Regions from separate parts of the Actinotalea fermentans genome, predicted to be linked through region 3. Evidence: riboswitches for the same ligand, from Rfam matches in the RefSeq annotation. Region 3 holds a riboswitch; each other region holds the start of a gene.
What was found. A riboswitch is a leader RNA that binds a small molecule or an ion and turns the genes downstream of it on or off. The one in region 3 is predicted to bind cyclic di-GMP.
Positions count from the first base shown of each region.

Region 1 (7,787 bases), 130 kb from region 3:
GCCGCGCGGTCGCCGGGGGACCGTGGTGGCGGGGGCCGCCCGAGGTCGGGCTCGCCTGACCCCCGCGCGCCCCGGCGCGCACTCCTGCGACCCCGGAGCACCACCGTGTCCACGACCTCGACTGCACTGTCCCCACCCACGAATCCCGTCCGTCCCCGTTCCGCCGCGCCCGCGTGGCGAGCCTGGGCGGCGACGGCGGCGCGCCTCCTGCTCGGTGGCGTGGCCCTCTACGCCGGCGCGATCAAGCTCGGCGACCTCGACGAGTCCGTCTGGGCCGTCCGCGCCTACGACCTCCTGCCCGACGGCGTGGCCGACGTCGTCGGTCACGTCCTGCCGTTCGCCGAGGTGCTCCTCGGCCTGCTGCTCATCACGGGACTGGCGACCCGGTGGGCGGCCGCGGGCTTCGGCCTGCTGCTGGTCGCCTTCACGATCGGCATCGCCTCGGCGTGGGCGCGCGGCCTGGCCATCGACTGCGGCTGCTTCGGCGGCGGCGGCCCGGTGGACCCGGCCGAGACGAACTACCTGCCCGACCTGCTGCGCGACCTCGGGCTCCTGGTCCTCGCCGCGCTGCTGACGTGGTGGCCCACCTCGCGCCTGTCGCTCGACGGCGCGCTCCACCCCGCGGTCCTGGACCGCGACCTCAGCGACACCAGCGACACCTTGTTCGACCACACGCTCGACCACACCGATGACGCCGGCGCGAACGCGCCCGGAAGGAGCTCCGATGTCCCCGACTGACCGTCCCACCAAGGCCGCGCGCCGGGACGAGGCCCGTCAGGCCGCCCTGGCCCTGCGCGCCGAGCAGGAGCGGAAGGCCAAGCGCAACCGCACCATCGCCATCACGGCCGCCGCGGCGGTGCTCGTCGGCTTCATCGTGCTCGTCGTGGTGATCCTGAACCAGGGCGGCAAGGACGACGTGCCGGCCTCGGCGCAGGTCCAGCCGCCGTTCGCCGCCGCGGGCGGGGGCGGCATCGTCATGGACGCGGACGGCATCGTCACCCCGCCGGCCGACGCGTCGGAGGAGTGGCCGGTCGGCGCCTTCGGTGACGCCGTCGTGGTGACCGTGTACTCCGACCCGATCTGCCCGTGGTGCGCGGTGTTCGAGGAGGCCGCGATGCCGGTGCTCGACGAGATGCGGCTCGCCGGCGAGGTCGTCGTCGACCACCGCGTGGTCGGCAACCTCGACAACCAGTCGAGCACGCGCTACTCGACGCGCGCGGCGCAGGCGCTCTACACCGTCGCCGACCTGGCGCCCGACGCCTACCTCGACTTCGAGACCGCGCTGTTCGCCAGCCAGCCGGCCGAGGGCACGGCGGGCCTGAGCGACGAGGAGATCGCGAACATCGCCCGGACCGCCGGGGTGCCGGAGGAGGCCGCCGCGGCCATCGCGGACGGCACGTACACCTGGTGGGTCGGCCAGGTCACCGACGCGGCCCGCAACCTGTACGACGGGCGTCTGGCCACGCCGTCGATCCGCCTCAACGGCGAGCCCCTCGGCGACACGGTCGACTGGCGCGTCGAGGAGGCGCTGCGCCAGGCGATCGACGACGCCCGCGGCTGAGGCACCCTGGCAGACTGAGGGGCCGGGCGATGCGTCGCCCGGCCCCTGTGCCGCCTTAGCTCAGTGGTAGAGCACCCGCCTTGTAAGCGGACGGTCGTCGGTTCGAATCCGACAGGCGGCTCCGAGATGTGTGACCTGAGTGACGTGCAAAATGACGGGTGATGGCACGGCTCGACCGCTCCAGAATGCGCCGTCCGATGCGCGGCGCGTCGCAGACCTCGCCCCACGCGCGCAGAGGGCGAGGCGGCGGAAAGAACGACATGGGTTTCGAGCGGGTGAAAAGCGGTTCCGTGAGCGGGTGAAGAGGCATTCGTGTGCCCCACCAACGGGCGGAATCCATCACAATCGAAGGTGACTCGCACGCCCGGTTCCCTCCCCAGGTTCCGGTGCGCGAGCGGCCGGCCCCCACCGGCGACCCCCCGCTGCGGGCTACCCACCCGCACCCGACAGAAGGACACATCCATGGCTTCCACGCGCCGTAAGGCTGCCGCCGCCGGTCTCGCCGTCATCGGCATCGCCGGTCTCTCCCTCGCCGCTGCTGCCACCCTGGACGTCAACTCGGCCAGCCTCAGCGCCGGCAGCACGATCGTGACCAGCTGCGACGACGCCGTGAACCTCACGTACACGGTCGTCGGCGACGAGGTCACGCAGGTGACGGTCAACGACGTCGACAACGCCGCCGGCAAGTGCCTCGGCCAGCAGGTCGGCGTGACGGTGCAGGACGTGAGCGGCGGTGCTGAGCAGACGGTCGTCGCCGGCAGCACGGCCTACACCTTCACGCTCGAGTCGGCCGTCTCGGTCGAGTCGGTGGTGTCGGCGGCCGTCGTCATCCACTGACGTCGTCGAGGCCCACGGGATCGTGGTCGCACGTGAGGGCTCAGAGCAGGGCGGCGCGGCAGTGCCGCGCCGCCTGCTCGGGCTCGCCACGAGCGCGCTCTGGCTCGTCGGGGCTCTCGTCGTCGGGTGGCTCCTGTGGCCCAGCTCGCTGGGCGGTTGCACGACCCTGACGATCGTGTCCGGTCACTCGATGGAGCCGACGTACTACACGGGTGACCTGGTCGTCTCCCGGTGCGGGCCCGTCGACGTCGGTGACGTCATCGTCTACACGCCGCCCGACGTGGGCGGCGCGAGGGTGATCCACCGCATCGTCGACGGCAACGCCGACGACGGCTGGGTGGTCCAGGGTGACAACAACGACTTCCTGGACCCGTGGAACCCGAAGGGCGACCAGATCCTCGGTTCGGCGGTGCTGCACCTGCCGCAGGTCGGGAAGTTCGCCTCGATCCTGCTCAGCCCGCTGACCTGGATCTCGCTCCTCGTCATCGCGCTCGCCGTGGTCGTCTGGCCGGGCAAGCCCGAGGACGAGGACCCGGAGACGGACGGCCAGGACGAGGACGGCGAGCTCGCCGCTCTGGTGGCCGACGCCGAGCGAGAGGTCGCCGAGGCCGAGCCCGATGCCGAGTCGGACGAGCCGCCGGTGACGGCGCTCGTCTGACGTAGCGCCAGGACCGAGCACCAGCACCAGTACTGCACTCCCCCCACCGCCCCCCGCGCACCGCGGGAGGGCGCCTGAGACACCGCCCCGAAGGAGGCCCCGTGACGCGCAGTCCGCGCCACCCGGCGGGCCTTCGTGCTGCCTGGCGCAGCCTCGGGACGACCACTCCCCGCCCCCGCCGACTCGCGGCCGTCGCGGTCGCGGCGGTGGCGACGCTCGGCCTGGGGGCGGCCTCCGCGGCGAGCCTCGGCGTCGTGAGCACGTCGCTCGCCGCCGGCTCGGCCGCCGTGACGTCGTGCCAGAACCAGGCGCCGGTGACCGCCGCCCTGGTCAGCCAGCCGACCGGCTCCGGCTTCACCACCACGGCCGTCGACCTCAGCGGCATCAACCCCAACTGCGTCGGCCAGCAGTACCGGCTCAGCGTCATCGGTGCCTCCGGCCCGATCGTGGAGGTCACGGGCCAGGTGCCCTCGACCGCGTTCAGGACCGGCTCGTTCCCGGCCGTGGGCACGCGGTCGATCGTCCGCGTCGACGTGGTGATGCACTCGTGAGGAACGCGCTCCGGGCGGGCATCGTCCTCGCCGTCTCGACGGTCGTGGCGGCGACGGCCGTCGTCGTCGGCAACGCCGCCCAGCTCCAGGTGAACGGCGGGCAGATCTCGGTCGCGTCCGCGACGAACCCGTGTGCCGGGCAGACGCTCGCCGTGACCACCGATGCCGTCGCTGGCACGGCTACCTGGATCGAGGTGACGACGCCGGCCACCTGGCCGTCGGCGTGCGTCGGCAAGCGGATCGACCTGATGGTCCTCGACGGGGCACAGGTGCGGACCGCGAGCATCGCCTCCGCACCGGTCGCGGGCACCGTGACGCCGCTCGATCTCAGCGGCTCCTTCACGCCGCCGTCGACCGGCAACCCCGTCTCGGCCGTCGTCGCGGGGTGGTCAATCGCCACCACGTGGACCTACTCGCCCCAGCCGCCGGTGACCGGTCCGATCACCCCGGGGACCCCGGAGACGGATCTTCGCTCGGTGACGTGGACGTCCGTGGTCGTCGGTCAGCAGTTCTGCGTGGACGTCACCGTCTCGACGACGAACCAGACGTCCCAGAAGGACTGGGCCGTCGACCTGAACATCGGTCAGCGGCCGTTCAACGGGGCAACCTCGGGCTACCAGATCCAGGGTGCCGACGCCCAGAAGGTCGCGTTCGCCGCGAACCCTGATGCGGGCAAGGTCACGATCGTCGGGACCGGCAACTACAAGAAGCTGCGCAGCACCGACCCCGCGCTGTCGTTCACCGTCTGCCACTACAGCACGCCGGCCCCGCAGTACGACCCGGCGCTCACCTACACGGTGATCCAGGGGCCCGTCACGGGGAACCCGTGGAACGCCTGCGTCACGACGTCGGTGTCGGTGACGGGGACGCCGCTCTTCTACGCCGGCTGGCGCGCGGACGTCGAGATGTCCGCAGCCGTCGCCCTCGCGAACACGCCTCCGAACACGTATCAACGCGTGTACGCGAGTGGAGGGGCCTACACCCTCCAGCAGCTTCCGGGGAACGTCTGGCGTGTCAGCGGAAGCCACTGGGGCAACTACGGCATCCGCGACGGGCAGGGCATCACCTTCACGCTCTGCGCGGAGTGATCGTCCGCGCGCCTGCCCCGCCGCCCGTGCTCAGCCGACGGGCTCCAGCGTCGGTCGCTTGGGCGCCCTCGCATCGCCGGACGAGCGTCCGTGCAGGCGTCGCGCGAGCCACGGTGACGCGTGCGTGCGCAGCCACGCGGCGTCGGCGCGCACGCGCGCGGCCCGCGGGAGCGGGGGCAGGGGCGCGAGCGGGTCGTCCCAGCGCTCGTCGTCGGGCGGCAGGCCGAGCGCGACGAGCGCGGCCTGCGCGACCCGGCGGTGGCCGTCCGTCGTGAGGTGGATCCGGTCGTCGGCCCACATGCGCCAGTCGTGCAGCGAACGCATGCCCCACATGTCCAGGACGTGGGCGCCGTGCCGGTTGGCGATGGTCCAGACGTGGGCGTTGAAGACCGCCGTCCGGCCGCGCGTGCGGCGGATCACCGGGCTGTGCACCGTGTCGAACCCGGTCGCCAGGAGCACGTCCACGCCTGCGGCGCGCAGACCGGCGACCGCGCCCTCCAGCATCGCCGCCAGGGCGTCGGGGTCGACGCCTGGGCGCAGGATGTCGTTGCCGCCGCCGACGAGGCTGACCAGGTCGGGCCCGAGCTCGACGGCAGCCGGCACCTGCTCGCGCACGATCGGGCCCAGGAGCCGGCCCCGGACGGCCAGGTTCGCGTAGCGGAACGGCTCGTCGTCGCGGCCGTCCCCGGCGCCGCCATCGGCCGCGGACCGCTCGGCGAGGTGCGCGGCGAGCAGGTCGGCCCAGCCCCGGCAGGGGACCTCCACGAGCGCGCCGACGTCGCCGGCCGACGCGCGGACGGCCGGGTCGACGCCGTCCGGCACGTCCCACAGGCCCTCGGTGAACGAGTCCCCGAGCGCGACGTAGCGACGCCACCGTGGTGTCCCCCGACCCGTCGGCGTCCCGTGTGAGGCGGCCGTGCGGGTGAAATCCACCCCGGCAGTCTGCCCCTTTGAGCACGAGGCGGGCCAATCCGGACACGGCGTCCGGGTGAAGGGCCTGGACGCGACGGCCCCGGACGGTCATCCTGAACAGGTCAGCGATAACGGCAAACCCACCGCGAGGTGGGGACGCAAAGCCACGGGACTCACGTAGTCAGCCGGGCTACCGAACGACAGGGTTCCGATGAACGCCAACTGGCAGTGGACCAGCCCCCCGGCAAGGCGCCCCTCGCGGCATGCCTTCGCCGGCTTCCACAACACACCTTAGGCCCCACGGGGCACTCGCCTGCGTGCGCGCAGGTGGCACCGGACAGGAGGTCCGGAGCACAGGTGCAGAAGCCAGGAAGCAATCTCAGGAACCCATGGAGGGGTACCGGATGAACACCCGAGCAGCACGAAAGGTCGCAGCGGTTGCGCTGGTCGGCCTTGCTGCGTTCGGCGTGCGGACCGCGTCCGCGGCCGGCGCCGCTGGGGATCCGCTCGAGATCCTCGTGGGTGGTAGCGAGAACGAGCAGTGCAGCTCGTCCTCGGTGTCAGTGGACTACGACGTGGCCTACGACGCCACACTGATGGGATACGGCGTCACCGCCGCCCTGCTGTCGGGGCTGGATGCGCGGTGCGAGGGATGGGACGTCACTGTCTCCCTCAACGGGCCCGGGGGGGCCACGCTCGCCGAGATGACCACGGTGGTGGCTGGGGAACAGGTTCGCGTCGAGGTGCCGGCGACCTCGCCGGTGTCAGCCGAGCACGTGGCCGGAGTGGCCGTCGTGCTCAGCGGTGCGGAGGCATAGCCCTCACTCGTGGCCGGCGGTGGGACGTGGGGACGGACCGCCGCCGGCCGTTGGGGGAGCCTGACGGCACCAGTCGACGGGGCCCGCGCCCTGGTCGGCCAGCAGCGCGTTGACGCGCGAGAACGGCCGTGAGCCGAAGAAGCCGCGGTCGGCGGACATCGGGCTGGGGTGTGCGCTCGCGACGACGGGCACGCCCCGCAGCGCCGGGGCGACCTGCTGCGCGTCCCGCCCCCACAGCACGGCGACCAACGGGCCGCCGCGCTCGACCAGCGCCGCCACGGCGCGGTCGGTGATCTCCTGCCAGCCCAGGTTCCGGTGCGAACCGGGGTTCCCCTCGCCCACGGTGAGCACCCTGTTGAGCAGCAGCACGCCCTGCTCGGCCCACCCCGTGAGGTCACCGGTCGGCCCAGGGTTCCCGCCGACGTCGTCGGTCAGCTCGCGGTAGATGTTCTGCAGCGAGCGGGGGAGCGGGCGCACGTGCGGTGCGACGGAGAACGAGAGCCCCACCGGGTGTCCCGGCGTCGGGTAGGGGTCCTGCCCGATGACGAGCACGCGCACCTCCGCGAGGGGGCGGGCGAAGGCGCGCAGGACGGCGTCGGGCGCGGGCAGGTAGCGGCGGCCGGCAGCCACCTCGGCCCGTAGCGCGTCGCCGATGGCGCGCAGCCGCGGCTCGACGGGCGCGAGAGCGCGGGCCCAGTCCGGTGCGACGAGCTGGTCGAGCGGGAGCCTGGGCACGTCGGGAGAGTAGCGCCGGCGCCCGGGACGACACGCGCGCTAATGACACGCGTGTCATTAGCCGACTACCATGGGGACACCCGAACGTCACGCAGCACACGCCAGCACGCGACCGGCACCACGCCCCCTCAGGGCGCCGCCGGCGGTAACGGAGGACCGATGGACAGCCCGCTCGCCGCACTCGCCCCCGTGGTCTCGCCCGCGGCCGGGCTGTCGGAGCGGGACCAGCAGATCATCGGCTTCGAGCGGCAGTGGTGGAAGTACGCGGGCGCCAAGGAGCAGGCGATCCGCGAGCTGTTCGGGATGTCGGCGACGCGGTACTACCAGGTGCTCAACGCCCTCATCGACTCGCCGGCCGCCCTGGCGTACGACCCCATGCTCATCAAGCGTCTGCGGCGGATGCGCACGTCCCGTCAGCGAGCCCGTACCGCGCGGCGGCTCGGGATCGACGCCTGACCCCGTTTCCCGCACGCTAGCCTGTCGGGCGTGAAGCCGGGCTCCTATCCGTATCCCCCCGACGAGTTCGACGCCGCTGCACGAGCGGGTGGTCCTCGGGGTGTCCACCGGGCTCCGCGGTCGCGCTGGAGCCGGTGGTGGCCGTTCCTCGTCGTGCTCGTCGTCTTCCCC
Region 1 is NZ_BJYK01000004.1:266,284-274,070, reverse strand. Features, by position in the region: gene AFE02nite_RS08575 (hypothetical protein) at 1-59, shown strand, start outside; gene AFE02nite_RS08570 (MauE/DoxX family redox-associated membrane protein) at 106-738, shown strand; gene AFE02nite_RS08565 (DsbA family protein) at 725-1,561, shown strand; tRNA gene AFE02nite_RS08560 (tRNA-Thr) at 1,611-1,682, shown strand; gene AFE02nite_RS08555 (hypothetical protein) at 2,024-2,398, shown strand; gene AFE02nite_RS08550 (signal peptidase I) at 2,421-3,056, shown strand; gene AFE02nite_RS08545 (hypothetical protein) at 3,158-3,607, shown strand; gene AFE02nite_RS08540 (hypothetical protein) at 3,604-4,695, shown strand; gene AFE02nite_RS08535 (SGNH/GDSL hydrolase family protein) at 4,726-5,628, opposite strand; cyclic di-GMP riboswitch class I at 5,731-5,805, shown strand; gene AFE02nite_RS08530 (hypothetical protein) at 5,997-6,425, shown strand; gene AFE02nite_RS08525 (uracil-DNA glycosylase) at 6,429-7,160, opposite strand; gene AFE02nite_RS08520 (DUF3263 domain-containing protein) at 7,320-7,616, shown strand; gene AFE02nite_RS08515 (LytR C-terminal domain-containing protein) at 7,647-7,787, shown strand, end outside.
Region 1: another riboswitch for cyclic di-GMP. It lies ahead of AFE02nite_RS08530 (hypothetical protein); the one in region 3 lies ahead of AFE02nite_RS07910 (DUF7793 family protein).

Region 2 (7,787 bases), on a different contig from region 3:
GGCGGGCTTGCCGCACGAGTAGGCGGCCTTGACCATCGCGTTCCCGCCGGTGGCCAGGATGAGCGAGACGCCCGGGTGGTTCATGAGCTCGTTGGTGGCGTCGATGGACGGCTGCTCGACCCACTGGATGCAGTGCTCGGGAGCGCCGGCGGCGACCGCGGCGTCGCGGACCACCTTGGCGGCCTCGACGGAGCTGGCCTGAGCCGACGGGTGGAACGCGAAGATGATCGGGTTGCGGGTCTTCAGCGCGATGAGCGACTTGAAGATCGCCGTGGAGGTCGGGTTGGTGACCGGGGTGACGCCGCAGATCACGCCCACGGGCTCGGCGATCTCGACGATGCCGTGCAGGTCGTCGCGGCCGACGATGCCGACCGTCTTGAGCTCGGCCATCGAGTGCGTCACGTGCTCGCACGCGAAGATGTTCTTGACGGCCTTGTCCTCGAAGACGCCGCGCCGGGTCTCCTCGACCGCGAGCTTGGCCAGCTCACCGTGCTTGTTCAGGGCGGCGACGGAGGCCTTCTTGACGATGTGGTCGACGTCCTCCTGCGTGAACGACGCGTACGCGGCGAGTGCCTTGGCGGCGCCCGCGACGAGCGTGTCGATCGCGCTCCCGGTGGCCGGTCGCTGGACGGGGACTGCGGCGTCGCCGCCGTTCTTGCGGTTGCTCACGGGGATCCTCCCGGGCCGGTCTGCTCTGTCGGAGTGGATCGCCCTTGACCCGAGATCGACGCTAGGCGACCTGGGATGACTTTCCTTGTGCCCAAAGTCCCGGCGCAGACGGGCGATTTTCACGGTGCTGCCCGGAGGTCATCCCACCACTGGCACTCAGCGAGGGAGAGTGCTAACAATGGAGGCGTAGCCGCCCGGGTCGGAGCCCGGCGCTCAGCCGCCGCTCACGGCCCGGGTCCACGCGACGTCCCGGACGGTCCGGGACGCATCCGGAGGAGGTGGTGAGCGTGGCTACGCGCTTCGACCCGTTCGCCGAGACGGCTCGGTGGATGGACCAGATGATGGGCGCGGTGCGCGAGTCGTCGGCCCTGAACGCGGCGGCGATGCCCGTCGATCTCTACCGTGCCGGCGACCACTACGTGCTGCACGTCGACCTTCCGGGCGCCGACCCGGGCAGCGTGGACGTGAACGTGGAGGACCGCACCCTGACGATCCGCGCCGAGCGGACCGCCCGCACCGAGACCGACCTGCAGTGGCTGGCGCGGGAGCGCCCCACGGGCACCTACGTCCGTCAGCTCACGCTCGGTCGCGGCCTGGCGCTGGACCGCATCACGGCCAGCTACGCCGACGGCGTGCTCACGCTGACCATCCCGGTCGCCGAGGAGGCCAAGCCACGGCGCATCGAGGTGCGGCGCGCGCACGAGGCCACCGCGATCCATGCGGGCGACCAGCCCCGCGCGGAGGTCTCCGGCAGCTGACGCCGGGCGTCGCTCACCGGTCGAGGCAGGCGGCGATGCGCCGTCCTGCCTCGACCACGAGCGGGCGCGGCATCGCGAGGTTCACCCGGACGTGCCCGGCGCCCGCCTCGCCGCACAGGGCGCCGTCGGTCAGCGCGACGCCCGTCGTGCGCCGCAGCCAGGTGCCCAGCGGCTCGGCCCCCGGACCGGCGCCCGTGGGGAGGGCCGCGAGGGCCTCGCGCAGGTCGAGCCAGGCGAGATAGGTCCCCTCGGGCATCCGGTACCCGATGCGCGGGTCGACGGCGAGGCCCTCGGCCAGGGCATGGCGGTTGCCGTCGAGGTAGCTGAGCGTGTCGGCGAGCCACGCGCGACCATGCGTGTAGGCGGCCGTGTTGGCCACCGCGCCGACGGTCGACGCGCCCTCGGTGAGCAGGTCGTCGTGCCGGCGCCACGTCTCGAGGTCGGCGTCGTTGGTGAGCACGACCTGCGCGCACTTCAGGCCGGGGATGTTCCAGGCCTTCGACGCGGACACCCCGGTGACGGTGTGCGCGGCGGTCGCGGGCGAGACCGAGGCGTAGGGGACGTGCCGGCCCGACCCGTGCACCAGTGGGGCGTGGATCTCGTCGGCGAACACCCGGCCGCCGTGCCGTTCGACCACCTCGGCGAGGGCCTCGAGCTCGGCCCGCTCGGCGACGCGGCCCGTCGGGTTCTGGGGGTTGACCAGCACGAAGAGGTGCCCGCCGGCCCGGAACGCGGCGTCGACGGCGTCGAGGTCGAGGGTCGGGCGGCCGACGGCGTCGCGCGCCATCGGGACCTGGATCACCTCGCGGCCCCAGACCGCAGGGGCGGTGACGAACGGCATGTACGCCGGCGTCGGCAGGATGACCGGCGAGCCGGGGCGGGAGAAGAGGTCGATCGCCAGGCGCAGGCCCTCGGTCACGTGACCGACGGGGCGCACCCGCGCAGGGTCGAGGTGCCAGTCGTAGGCGTGCCCGGCCCAGGAGGCGAAGGCCTCGCCGAGCGCGGCGCGCACGGCCGGGGGCAGGTAGCCGAGCAGGCCGCGGCCGACGGCGTCGTGCACCGCCTCGAGGACCACGGGGGCGACGCCGAGGTCAGACTCGGCCACCCAGGCGGCGATGTCCGCCGGCATCCCGGTCCACTTGAGGCTGCCGCGTGCGCGCAGGGCGTCGGGGTCGAGGAGGTCACGAGGGTCGCTCATGGGCGCACCGTATCGGTCGCGCACGGAGCGGTCGGAGCCCTGGGTCCCAGGGACACCGGAGGCGCCCCCGGCCGGGTGGCCGAAGGCGCCTCGGACGGCCGTCGTGGCCCTCGGGTGGCCGGTGTGCCGGGTCAGTGCACCTCGCCGCGCCAGGCGCCGGTCTCGGTGCCGCGGGACTCGATGAACTCCTTGAAGCGACCCAGGTCCCGCTTGACCTGCATGTCGTCCGCGCCGACGAGCGCACCCGCCTTCTCGGTGAGGGACTCGGTCTCCCAGTCGATCTGCACCATGACGCGCGTGGTGTCGGGGGAGAGGCGGTGGAACGTCACGACGCCCCCGTGGGTCTTGCCGTCGACGCTGCGCCAAGCGACGCGCTCCTCGGGGATCTGCTCGGTGATCGCGGCGTCGAACTCCCGCTCCACGCCGCCGACGGTGGTGCGCCAGTGGGTCATCTCGTCGGTGAGCTGGTGGACCTCCTCGACGCCGCTCATGAACTCGGGGAAGGTCTCGAACTGCGTCCACTGGTTGTAGGCCGTGGCCACCGGGACGTTGACGTCGATGGACTGCTCGACGGTCGGCATGTCAGCCACCTCCGCGTGAGAGATTGACGATCGGTCGCTGTCCACGCTAGGTGTGGGGAGGCGGACCCGCCCGTCGAGCGGGGTCGCCGGTGGGCGTTGTCCCCGGCTCGGCCGGGGTTACTCCGCACGGGTGAGCGGGTTGTGCCAAACGGGTGATCTTTCGCCACGCCGGGGTTCGATCCTTGGTCAATGTCCGGTTTTGTGGCACCCTGTCCATGTCAGCGAAAAGGGCAAACCCACCGCGAGGTGGGGACGCAAAGCCACGGGACCCTCGAGGTCGGCCGGGCGAACCGAACGACAAAGGAGAGCGCACATGTCGCCTCAGACCCCAGCCAAGGCGAACCGCACCGAGACGCCTGGCGCACTGCTCACCCCCTCCGAGGTGGCGAGCATGTTCCGTGTGGACCCCAAGACCGTGACCCGCTGGGCCAAGGCCGGCAAGCTCTCGGCCATCCGCACGCTCGGCGGTCACCGTCGCTACAGCGAGGCGGAGGTCCGGAGCCTGCTCACCGGCATCCCCGCCCCGCGCGACACGGACTTCTGATCGGGACCGACGTCTGATCCCCCTTCCGCGCACGCGGTAACAGCGGCCGCACGCGCGGACCTGCACCTCCACGAGCCCCCCTGGTGACCCCCGGGGGGCTCGTGCGTTGTCCGGGCGGCGGGCGCGAGCGAGCCGGCTTTCCGCACGGTGACCCACCGCCGCATCGGGAAGGGCGAGGGGTTGACTCTGTGCGAATCTGTGCGAAAGTGGCGCCGTACCCCGTTAGTCACGGTCGATTATGTGCGAATCGCGCGCTGTCGGGCCGCGTACGGGGTACCGGGGCGGGCGACGACGCCCCCTCGCAGGCCTGAGTCGAAGGGGACCCATGACGCCACGACCACGCTCCGCGCGCCTGACGGCGCCGATGCGACGCCTCGCCCCCGCCCTCACGGTGCTCCTGACCCTCGGAGCGCTCGTGCCGGCCGCAGCGGCGGTCGCCCAACCGCCGGGCGGTGCGGCGAGCTGGCCCGTCAACGGCCCGGGACAGATCCGTGCCCGGCTCGTCCTCGAGGAGGGTGACCTCTCGCTCGAGGTCCGCCGCCGCAGCTCGGAGGTGATGACCGTCGAACAGCTCGGCCTCGTGACGGACCGCGCCGACCTCAGCACCGGCCTGCGCGTCGAGGGGCGGACGACCCGCCCGGTCGACGAGACCTACTCCATGATCGCCGGGAAGGCCCAGGAGCGGCGGTACCGCGCGACGGAGTCGGTCTTCGACCTGTCGACGGAGGACGGCGCGCAGCTCGAGCTGCGCGTCCGCGTGTCCGCCGACGGCGTGGCCTACCGGTACGTGCTGCCCGAGGACGCCCGGCACGTCGTGCGCCAGGAGACCGGGCGCTGGGTGTTCGCGGCGGACGGGACCGCCTGGAACCAGACCGGGTACCAGCCGAACTACGAGGCTGACTGGACGGAGCGGAGCATCGCCGGGAACGTCGCCGGTGACCTCGCGTTCCCGGCCCTCTTCCAGACGGGCGACACCTACACCCTGCTGACCGAGGCGGCCGTCGACGGTCGGTACGCCGGTTCGCACCTGGTCCACGAGGCGGGCTCGCTCGCCTACGGCCTCGGGCTCTACGGCGGTGAGCCGGTCACGCACGACGGCCCGCTCGAGACCCCGTGGCGCGTCGCCGTCGTCGGCGGGCTGGACACGGTCGTCGAGTCGACGCTCGTCGACGACCTCGCCGACCCGAGCCGCCTGGCCGACACGAGCTGGATCGAGCCGGGGGTGTCGAGCTGGAGCTGGATGACCGACTGGGGCAGCCCGCGCGACGAAGCCCGGCAGCGCGACTTCGTGGACCTGTCGGCACGCAACGGGTGGGAGTACGTCCTGCTCGACGAGGGGTGGAGCGCCGACTGGGTGCCGAGGGTCACCCGCTACGCGAACGCGCGCGGCGTCGACACGATCGTCTGGTTCCACAGCCGCGACCTGTGGACGCAGGAGCAGCGCGACCACTGGCTGCCGCTCGTCAAGGAGTGGGGGGTCGCCGGGATCAAGGTCGACTTCATGGACTCCGACAGCCAGGCGACGCACCAGTGGTACGACGACGTCCTGGCCGACACGGCGCGCCACGAGCTGATGATCAACTTCCACGGCTCGACGCTCCCGCACGGGCTGCAGCGCACGTGGCCGCACATCATGAGCTACGAGGCCGTCCGCGGCGCCGAGAACGGCATCTCGTCCGCGCGCTCCCTCACCGTTCCGTTCGCGCGCGGCGTCGTCGGCTCGATGGACTGGACGCCGGTGACGTTCTCCCGCGGGAACGGGAACTCGTCTAAGGCGCACGAGCTCGCGATGAGCGTCGTCTACGAGTCGGCCTGGCAGCACATGTCCGACAAGCCGGAGAGCTACGCGGCGGAGCCGATCGCCGAGGAGTTCCTGCAGAACCTGCCGACCGTCTGGGACGAGACCCAGCTGGTCTCGGGCGAGCCCGGCGAGCACGTCGTGCTGGCGCGCAGGTCGGGTGACACCTGGTTCGTCGGGGCGATGCGCGCCGGTGCGCCGGCGTCGCTCGAGATCCCGTTGGCCGTGCTGGCCGACGGGCCGTGGATCGTGCACACGATCAGCGACGCCGGCGGCGACGGGTCCGTGCTCGCGGGTGACGTGGCGACCCTGACGTCCCGTGACGTGGTCCGCGTCACGACGGCGAGCAACGGGGGAGCGGTGGTCGTCGCCTGCCCGGCGACCCCGGGCCGGACCTCGTGCTGGACGCCCGTGGAGCCCACGGCGACGCTGGACGTGACGGTCACGCCGACGGCGGCGGAGCTCGAGGTGGGCGACGTCGTCGAGGTCAGCGCCCGGGCGGTCGTCACCTCCGGGAGCGGCACGGACGTGGTCTTCGGGCCGCGCGTGCCGGCCGGGTGGACGCTCGACGGCGCGCCCGTCACCCGCGACGCCATCGCCACGGGCGACGTGCTCGAGGGCGCGTGGCGGCTGACGGTCGGCCCGGAGGCCGTGCGCGGTGACGTCGAGGTCGCCGTCGGGGCGGCGTTCACGTCCGGCGGGCGCGACGTCTTCGCCGCGGAGGGGATCGACGTCTTCGTGGCGCCCGACGCGCCGACCGGGGCAGCCTGGCTGTCGGACCTGCCGTGGCTCGAGGACGCGTCGGGGTGGGCCAGCAACAGGCGTGACGCGGCGAACGCCGGCACGCCCCTGACCATCCGCGGCACCGTCTTCGACAAGGGCATCGGCACCCACGCCCCGAGCACCGTGACGGTGTGGACGGGCGAGCAGTGCTCCGTATTCCGTGCCGTGGTGGGCACCGACGACGGCGTCGAGAAGCCGCAGGAGAGCTCAGCGGCCTTCCGTGTGCTCGGCGACGGGCGGATCCTCGCCGAGTCACCCGTCCTGCGCGCGACCTCCGACCCGTACGAGATGGTGGTGGACGTCCGCGGGGTGGACCGGCTCACGCTCCAGACGACCGACGGCGGGGACGGCAAGAACAACGACCACACCGACTGGGGCGACGCCCGCGTGTGGTGCGGTGACGCCGAGGGACCGCAACCCCCGGAGGAGCCCGCCGGACCGACCGGCACGCCGTACGTCAGCGACCTCGAGTGGACCGGCGAGTCGAACGGCTACGGCCCGATCGAGCGGGACATGTCCAACGGGGAGGCGGCGCGGGGCGACGGTCGTCCGCTGACCATCGCGGGCGCCGTCTACGCGAAGGGCATCGGCATGCACGCCACGGGCCAGCTGACCGTGTGGCTCGGGCGTTCGTGCACGGTGTTCGAGGCCGTCGTCGGGATCGACGACGAGGTCTCCCAGAGCGGGTCCGTGCGGTTCGAGGTCTGGGGCGACGGCGCCCTCCTGGCTCAGACGGGCGTCGTCACCAGTGCCGACGGCGGCGTGCCGATGGCGGTCGACGTGTCCGACGTGCGGCGGCTCACGCTTCGGGCGCACGAGGCCACGAACGGCAAGAACTTCGACCACGCCGACTGGGCGGACGCCCGGCTCGTCTGCGCGGACGGCTGATCCGCTGGTCGCGGTCGCGCCCCGGTCACACCGCCGGCCGGGGCGCGGCCGCGACCTGCCCGCCCAGCGGCAGCGTGGTCGCGACGAGCACCTCGTCCACGGCCGCCTCGAGCGACTCCAACGCCGCTGCCGGCAGGCCGTCGTCCGTGACGAGGACGTCCACGTCCTCCAGCGCCGCGAACGTGCCCATCCCGACGAGTCCCCACTTCGAGTGGTCCGCCACCACGGCCACGCGCTGTGCCGACGCCACGAGGCTCCGGTTCATGTCGGCCTCGAGCAGGTTGGGCGAGGTGAACCCCCGGTGGGCGTCCATGCCGTGGGTGCCGAGGAAGACGACGTCGAGGTTGATGTGCCGCAGGCTGCCGACGGCGACCGGCCCGACGAGCGCGTCCGACGGTGTGCGGACGCCCCCGGTCAGCACCACCGTGCGCTCTCCCGGTTGTCCGTCGAACACCTCCGCGACCCGCACGGAGTTGGTCACGACGGTGATGCCGTCGACGCCGAGCAGGCGGTGCGCGAGCGTCCACGTCGTCGTGCCCGCCGAGAGCCCGATCGCCGAGCCCGGGCG
Region 2 is NZ_BJYK01000001.1:86,823-94,609, forward strand. Features, by position in the region: gene adhE (bifunctional acetaldehyde-CoA/alcohol dehydrogenase) at 1-669, opposite strand, end outside; gene AFE02nite_RS00395 (Hsp20/alpha crystallin family protein) at 957-1,427, shown strand; gene AFE02nite_RS00400 (MalY/PatB family protein) at 1,441-2,625, opposite strand; gene AFE02nite_RS00405 (SRPBCC family protein) at 2,757-3,206, opposite strand; cyclic di-GMP riboswitch class I at 3,426-3,500, shown strand; gene AFE02nite_RS00410 (BldC family transcriptional regulator) at 3,520-3,750, shown strand; gene AFE02nite_RS00415 (NPCBM/NEW2 domain-containing protein) at 4,076-7,219, shown strand; gene AFE02nite_RS00420 (DeoR/GlpR family DNA-binding transcription regulator) at 7,245-7,787, opposite strand, start outside.
Region 2: another riboswitch for cyclic di-GMP. It lies ahead of AFE02nite_RS00410 (BldC family transcriptional regulator); the one in region 3 lies ahead of AFE02nite_RS07910 (DUF7793 family protein).

Region 3 (7,787 bases):
GGTCGAGCCCGGCTGACGCCGGTCGCGCCCGACCGGGCCTGACGGGCCCCGACGGGCCCTGACGCAGCCGGGGTCAGGACGACGCGCCGGAGACCTCGTCCAGTCGCTCGAGCAAGCGGTCCGCCGCGCTCTCGATCGCGTCGTGCCCGTTCTGGGCCGCGCGTTGCTTGGCGTGGATGAGCGCCGCGCGGTTCACGCGCCGGAAGTCCCCGTAGGGGAAGGCGTAGCGGCCCTTGGTGTCCTCCGACGCCTCGGGGTCGACGGCCAGGTGCCACGCGCCGAACCCGTCGTAGCCGTCCCGCTCGACGACGCGGTTCTCCTCGTCGGCGCTCGGGGCCGCCTCGGACCACTCGGTCGTGGTGTCGTACGTGCCGTCGTCGATCAGGCGGCGGGCCTGACGGACGGCCGCATCGTTCACGGAGTAGGTGGGCATGTCCTCGACGGTAGGCGCGATCCGCCGGCGCGCATCCCGAGCGCTAGGTTCGGACGGCTCATCCCGGTCGGCCCATGGCCGATCGGAACGGTGCGACACCCCGCCGCCCGCGTCTTGCCAGAAGGAATCGCCTGTGCCCAGAGCCCACGTGTCGGCGCCCGGCGTCGTCCCGGCGCCGGCCCGGCCGAGGGACGACGCGCCGTGCGCCGACCCGCGGGACGCCGAGGAGGCGGCCGTCGTCACCCTGGGTGCCGATGCCCTCCGGAGCGTCCTGCAGCCGGTGGTCGACCTGCGCACGGGCGAGGCGGTCGCGCACGAGGCTCTCCTGCGGGGCCCCGCGGGTACGCCCTTCGAGTCCCCGCTCGCGCTCATCGCGGCCGCGCGCGAGGCCGGCCGCTCGGCCGAGCTCGACGTCGCCGCTCTGCGCCGGCACCTGACGCACGCGGGCTCGAGCCTCGCCGGGCCGGAACCGCTGCTCTTCGTGAACCTCGAGCCGACCACGCTGTCGGTGGCCCTCGACGAGGTGCTCGGGGTGCTGGCGTCCCGGCCGGACGGGCTGCGCCTGGTCGTGGAGTTCACCGAGCGCGCCCTCGCCACCGATCCCGCGGCGATCATCGACGCCGCCGAGCGCATCCGCGAGACGGGCTGCGCCGTCGCGCTGGACGACGTCGGGGCGGAGCCCGCCTCGCTCGCCTTCGTGCCCCTGCTGCGGCCCGAGGTGGTCAAGCTGGACCTCCGGCTGCTGCGGACCGTCGACGACCCGGCGACGATCACCGTCGCCCACGCGGTCCGCGCCTACGCCGAGGAGTTCGGGCGCGACGTCGTCGCGGAAGGCGTCGAGACCGCCGGGGACCGCACCCGCGCGGTCGTGCTCGGCGCGACGCTGGGCCAGGGCTGGCTGTGGGGGCGACCGGACCCCGCCCCGCGCCCCGCCGACGGCCGCGCACTGCGGGTCCGTGCGTCGCTGCCCCGCCTCGGCCGGGCGCCACGCACGCCGTTCGAGCTGCTGCGCCCGGACGAGACGCAGGCCGGCCCGAAGGAGCTGCTGCTGTCGGTCTCGCGCGGGCTCGAGCTCGCCGCGGTCCAGTCGCGGGTCCCCCCGGTGCTGCTCAGCGCGTTCCAGGACGTGCGCAACTTCGGCCGCCCGACGGCGCGGCGGTACTCGACCCTCGCCCGTGACCTGCCGCTCGTGGGCGTGCTGGGACACGGCATGGCGGGCACGCCGTCCCCGGGGGTCCGTGGCGCGTCGATCGCGCCCGACGACGACCTCGCGCGCGAGTGGACCGTCGTCGTGCTGGGGGCCCACGAGGCGATCGCGCTGATCGCGCGCATCCGGCCCGACGGTGCGCCGGGTGGGCCCGCCGCGGAGAGCGGTTCCGGCGTGTGGTTCGACTTCGCCGTGACGCACGACCGGGCCCGCGTCACCGAGGCCGCGCTGCTGCTGCTCGAGCGGCTCAGCGTCCGGGCCAGGTGACCCGGTCGGCGGGGCCGACCTGGCCGTGGCGGTCCCTGCCGTAGAGCACACACAGGCCCTGGCCCCGGCGCTTCGCGTCGTACATCGCGGCGTCGGCTGCGGCGACCATCGCGTCGACGGTCGGCAGGCCGTCGAGTGCCACGGCGACGCCGACGCTGGCCGTGATCGTGTAGCTGTGCCCGTCGAGCTCGTAGGGCGCCCGGAGCGTCTCGGAGATGCGGTGCGCGACGGCGAGCGCCGCCTCGGCGGTCGCGACGTCGTCGAGCAGGACGAGGAACTCGTCCCCGCCCACGCGCGCGGCGGTGTCGCCCGCCCGCAGGGCCGCGCTGATGCGGTCGGCGACCGTGACGAGGAGCTCGTCGCCCGCGGCGTGGCCGTAGGTGTCGTTGACCCGCTTGAAGTCGTCGAGGTCGAGGAAGAGCACGGCGAAGCCGGCGGAGCGGTTGCTCGCCAGGTGCATGCGGTGGTCCAGGCGGTCCCAGAACGCCGCGCGGTTGGACAGCCCCGTGAGGTCGTCGTGCAGGGCCCGGTGACGGAGCTCCCGCGTGGCGGCCGCGAGCTCGGCGGTGCGATCGGCGACGCGGCGCTCGACCTCCTCGAACGACGCCGCGAGCTCCTCGCCGAGCGAGTTCACGCCGGCGGCGACCGCGTCGACGATGTCGCCGTCCGGGCCGACGGTCGCGCGCGCGTCGAACCTCAGCGCCGCGAGCTCCTGGATCACGCTGACGACCTCTTCGAGTCGGCGCTCCAGGTCCGGAGGGCTCGCAGGGCCTCCAGGCTCCTGCGGCGGAGTCACCCCAGGTACCCCGTGAGCCAGGCGACCGCGGCGTCCTCGTCGTCGAAGAGCCGGGTCGGCGCCTTGGGCCGGTTCACGTTCATGAAGAAGTTGCCCATCATCCGGCTGAGCGGGTTCCCGACGACGATGCCGACGGCGGTCACCACCTCGTGGCGCCGGATGAACTCCAGGCGCCCGGCGCGGTCCTGCGGGCCGGCCTGCCGGACGTCGACCATGAGCGGGGCGGGGCGACCACCCGTGACCTCGGTCATCGCCTCGATCGTCGCGACGGCGTCCTCCAGGCCCGAGGGGACGGGCGGGGACCAGACGAGGCGGACGACGCCGTCGGGCGGCAGCCACATCCGGAACTTGGGGTGCGTGACCTCCGGGCGGCTCATCGCGAGCCCCCGGGCACCAAGGAGGTGCTCTCGTGACTCGCGGGCACGATGGTCACAGGTCCATCCCTTGTTCGGCGGCCCGGCTGACCTCGAGGGCCCCGTGGCTTTGCGTCCCCGCCTCGCGGCGGGTTTGCCTTGTCGTCGCTCACCTTCCTTATCGGCTCACGAGGGCGCCGTGATGAGGAAATGCCGGGCCCGACGGGGCGCCGACCGGGCTGTCGACGCCCCGCCGGGGGGACCGGCGGCAGCGCTCAGCCGCAGGCCACGCCTCCCAGGGCGACCGCGCTCGGCGCCGGTGACGACGGGCCGTTCGCGACGAAGCCGACCGTGACGGACGCGCCCGGGGCCAACGACGGCGACCACGCCGGCGCGGAGACCGTCACCGTGCGGCCGGACTGCGCGAAGGTGCCGTTCCAGCCGTTGCCGATCGTGACGCCGTCGGGCACCGAGAAGCTCAGCGTCCATGGTGAGACGGCGGCCCCGCCGTCGTTGGTCACGGTCACCGCGCCCTGGTAGCCGCCGGGCCACGCGTTCGCGATCGTGACGTCGGCACTGCAGGTCCCGACGGGGTCGGGCTCGCCCGGGTCGCCGGGGTCGCCCGGGTCCCCGGGGTCGCCGGGGTCGCCGGGGTCACCGGGGTCGTACGGCCGGGGCTGCGGCGGCACGAGGGAGTCGGCCAGGATCGCGTACTTGCGCTGGTTCACGGTCTGCCAGTCGTCGCCGACGATGCCGCCGGTGTCGCCGGAGTTCGGGTTCCACGACCAGTACGTGAACGACGTGCCCTTGGTGTCCATGTAGTCCATGAGCGCGGCGAGCCACTGGGCGTCCTGCGGGTCGGCGAGCGTGCTGCCGAACTCCCCCACGAGAACGGGGGCGATGTCGTCGGTCTGCAGGTAGCCCCAGAAGTGCTCCCACACGTCCGGCAGGTTCGCCGGGAAGTCGGGGTTGCGGGACGTGTCGAACCACGGCTGGCGGTCGTAGACGGACAGGCCGTAGTCGTGCGCGGAGTAGACCAGCCGGTTCGCGTGCTGCAGGCGCACCGGGTCTTCGCGCGCCCCGGCGAGGTTCCCGCCCCACCAGGTGCAGCCCATCGGGTCGTCCGGGATGTCGTCCCACGAGTTGGCGGTACCGCCCGACAGGCAGCTCACGCCTTCGACGACGATCAGCCAGTCGGGGTTGACCTGGTGAATGGCGTTGCCGATCCGCTCGGCGGCGAGCCGCCAGTCGCGGGCGGGGTCGCCGCAGCCCCAGCAGGCGCCGGTCGCTGCGGGATCGGTGCCCTCGGCGTGCGGCTCGTTGAACAGGTCCGCACCGACCACCGTCGGGTTGTCCGCGTAGCGCTCGGCGAGCAGCTGCCAGTCGGCGATCATGCTGGCCTCGGACACCGTGGGGGTGTACCAGAGGGGCGTCTGGCCGGCGGCGGACGGGCGGTGACGGTCGAGGATGACGCGCATGCCCAGGTCGCCGGCCTGCGCGATGACCTTGTCGAGGATCTCGAGCGGGCTCAGGCCCAGCAGGTCGGGGTTCACCGAGCTGTTGATGCTGGTCGCCTGGGCCCCCGGCCGCAGCGCGTCGCCCGCGAACGGGACGCGCAGCGTGTTGAAGCCGAGCTCGGCCATGTGGGCGAGCTGGTCCCGCCACGGCACGGCGGACCACAGGCCGTGGAAGGTCTTGTTGTCCGTCTCCATGCCGAACCAGTTGATGCCGGTGAGCCGGACCTCGGCGCCGGTGGCGTCGAGGATGCGGGCGCCGTCGGTGTGCAGGTACCCGGTCCCCGTGCCGACGGCGGCCGCGGCCGCGACGGGTGCGGCGGGCGCCGCGCCGGCCGTGCCGATGGCGCTGGCCATCGGACCGGCCGCGAGCGTCCCGGCGAGGAGCGCCAGCCCGGTGATCGCCCCGGCGAGGCGCGGTCGACGGCGTCGTGCTGTTCTCATGACCACTCCTTCAGCGCGCAGGCAGTCGTCGGCGGGCGCGACGGGCGCTCGTCGGCCTGGCACGACCAGCCATGCAAGCGGGAAGGAGGGGCGCCGCGGAGGGCCCGAAACGTGTAAGTCCTGCGGTCAGCCGGCGTCGGGCACGGCGGCCGGCTCCGGCGCGCGCCACACGCGGTACTGCGGCGGGAACACCCCGCGCGGCTCGTAGTGCGCCCACATCACGCGGTCGAGCAGGAGCTCCACGAGCGGCGTCTGCGCACCCGGCGTGAACGGGCACGCGGCCACGGCGGCCTCGCGCAGCGCGGCCTCGTCGCGCACGACGGCGTGCCCGGCGACCATGAGCTCGTCGTCGACGTCCTCCGAGCCGGTCGAGTGCAGGGCGTACCGCCCGTCGCGCTCGAGGTCACGCAGCTTCGGGGACGGCTCGATGAAGGCGAACAGCGAGCCGGAGGCCCAGACGGGCATGATCGGGTGGATCCGCGGCGCCCCGTTCGCGCCGACGGTCGCGAGGTAGCCGAACCCCTGCCCGGGCACCGTCAGCAGCGCTCGCGCCGCCTCGGCGACCTCAGGTGCGGACTCGGCGAACTGCCCCCATGTCGTCATGCGGGGATGCTCGCACCGTTGATCATCAACCCGCCAATCTCCGCGCCTGCCGTCCCCGCCCCCGTCCCCGCGCCCATCCCGCGCTCCGTCCCCGCGCCCATCCCGCGCTCCGTCCCCGCGCCCATCCCGCGCTCCGTCCCCGCGCCCATCCCAGAAGTCGCACCGCTCACGGAGGCCGTGTTCTCGCGCGACGGCTCGCGGAGGCGGGGACACTTCCGAGAAGTAGTTGCCGCGGAAAGCAGTTCTGAGAACAGTCCCCCCGCCGCGGCCGTCGCACCGGCACCAACAACGACTCGAACCTGCAACCGGCGCGGTCCAGCTGCCCCGCTCACGGCCGGCGGGTCAGCGACTGAGGCCCTGCAAGCGGGGGACGCAAGGAGCACGGGGCACACACGACGCACGGGGCACGCAAGACGCACGGGCACGCAAGGAGCACGGGGCACGCGAGGAGCGGGAACGCTTCTCAGAAGTAGTTGCTGCGGAAAGCAGTTCCGAGAAACCTCCCCGGCCGTCTGCCGCACCACCGCGCGAACCCACAGCGGATCGCTGAGCCGGTCAAACGCACAACGGATCGCCGGGCGGCAGCGCCCACAGCCGCCACAGCACCGACGCGCGGCATCCCGTGCGCGAAGGGAGGATCCGTGCGGCGCCGCGTCGGGCCGGCGGAGGCCCGATGCGGGAGGGCGTGGTGGGAGCCGAGGAGGACGTGGTGGGAGCCGAGGAGGACGTGGCGGGAGCCGAGCGGGGCCAGGTCGAGGACGGGTCCGAGGCGATCACGGCGGAGGACGACGCCGAGCTGTGGCGCCTGGAGCGGGCTCGGCAGGGCTGGGCGGAGCTCAGGGACGCGACTCGCGCAGCGCGCGAACGGAAGCGCGCCCGCCACCTCTGGCTCGACGACGGTGACGACCCCGCAGACGACGGCGACGCCCCCGGACGTGACGGCGCCAACCTGCAGGGCGGCCATGACGGCCCCGCGGACGACGATGGCGACCTGGCGCGGACCCGGCGGTGGCGCATGACGGCGTCTGAGGCGACGACCTGGGGGGCGCTCGCCGCTGTGCTCACCGCACTTCCGGCAGCCCTGGACGTCCAGCTCCGCCAGGACGCGGGCATGCGCCTCGTGGAGTTCCGGGCCCTCGCGTGGCTCGCGACCGCCCCTCGGCAGGCAGCGCAGCTGGCGGTCCTCGCGGAGGCCCTTGCCATCAGCCAGTCCCACGTGTCCCGTGTCGTCGGCCGCCTCGAGCAGCGCGGCTGGCTGCGGCGCGTCGCCGACCTCGACGACGGGCGCGGGATGCGCGCCGAGCTCACCGCCACGGGCCTCGACGCGGTCCGTGGCGCCGCACCCGAGCATCTGCGCGAGGTGCGACGACTCGTCGTCGGCGGCCTGCCGACCGCGGACCTCGCACAGCTGGAGCAGACGAGCCGCCGCATCCTCGAGGCCGTCCGCCCTGGGTATTGCCTCCGCCTGCCGTACTAGCGCGGGCGCCACCCATCCCGGTGCAGGCGCAACCTGGAGCCCCTCACCCGCGGGCGTCGGCGGCGAGGGCCTCCGTGAGCAGCGAGACCAGGGCCTCGAGCTGCACGTCCGTCGACGCCGACCCCTCCTCCTCGGCCGCCGCGCCGTCGAGCGCCCGGGCGGCCAGGCCCGACTTCGCGTCGATGAGCTCGGCGATCTTCGAGTCGATCGTCTGCGCTGCGATGATCCGCCACGCGGTGACCGGCTCCGACTGCCCGATGCGGTGGACGCGGTCGATCGCCTGCGTCTGCTCGGCGTCCGTCCAGGACAGCTCGGCGAGCACCAGGTTCGAGGCCACCTGCAGGTTCAGCCCCACGCCCGCGGCGAGCAGCGAGCACACCACGATCTGGACCTCGGGGTCCTTCGTGAACGCCGCGATGGCCTTCTCGCGCGCCTTGGGCGTCTGGTCGCCGCGGATCGACGTGTAGCCGATCCCCCGCTCCGCGAACGTCTGCTCGGCCGCGTCCATCACGTCGACGTGCTTGGCGAAGAACACGACCTTGCCCACGTTGCGCGCGAGCTGGGCGGCGTAGTCCGCGGCCAGGCCGGCCTTGGCCTGGCCGATGCGACGCACCATCGTGAAGACGTTGTCGCCCGTCTTCTTGTCGCTGGAGTCCTTGAGCTCGGCCGCCGCCACGCGCCGCGCGAGCTGCA
Region 3 is NZ_BJYK01000004.1:135,223-143,009, forward strand. Features, by position in the region: gene AFE02nite_RS07890 (ABC-F family ATP-binding cassette domain-containing protein) at 1-16, shown strand, start outside; gene AFE02nite_RS07895 (hypothetical protein) at 74-433, opposite strand; gene AFE02nite_RS07900 (sensor domain-containing phosphodiesterase) at 567-1,907, shown strand; gene AFE02nite_RS07905 (GGDEF domain-containing protein) at 1,888-2,628, opposite strand; gene AFE02nite_RS07910 (DUF7793 family protein) at 2,700-3,080, opposite strand; cyclic di-GMP riboswitch class I at 3,151-3,225, opposite strand; gene AFE02nite_RS07915 (cellulase family glycosylhydrolase) at 3,332-5,014, opposite strand; gene AFE02nite_RS17350 (pyridoxamine 5'-phosphate oxidase family protein) at 5,141-5,617, opposite strand; gene AFE02nite_RS07925 (MarR family winged helix-turn-helix transcriptional regulator) at 6,291-7,094, shown strand; gene AFE02nite_RS07930 (DEAD/DEAH box helicase) at 7,138-7,787, opposite strand, start outside.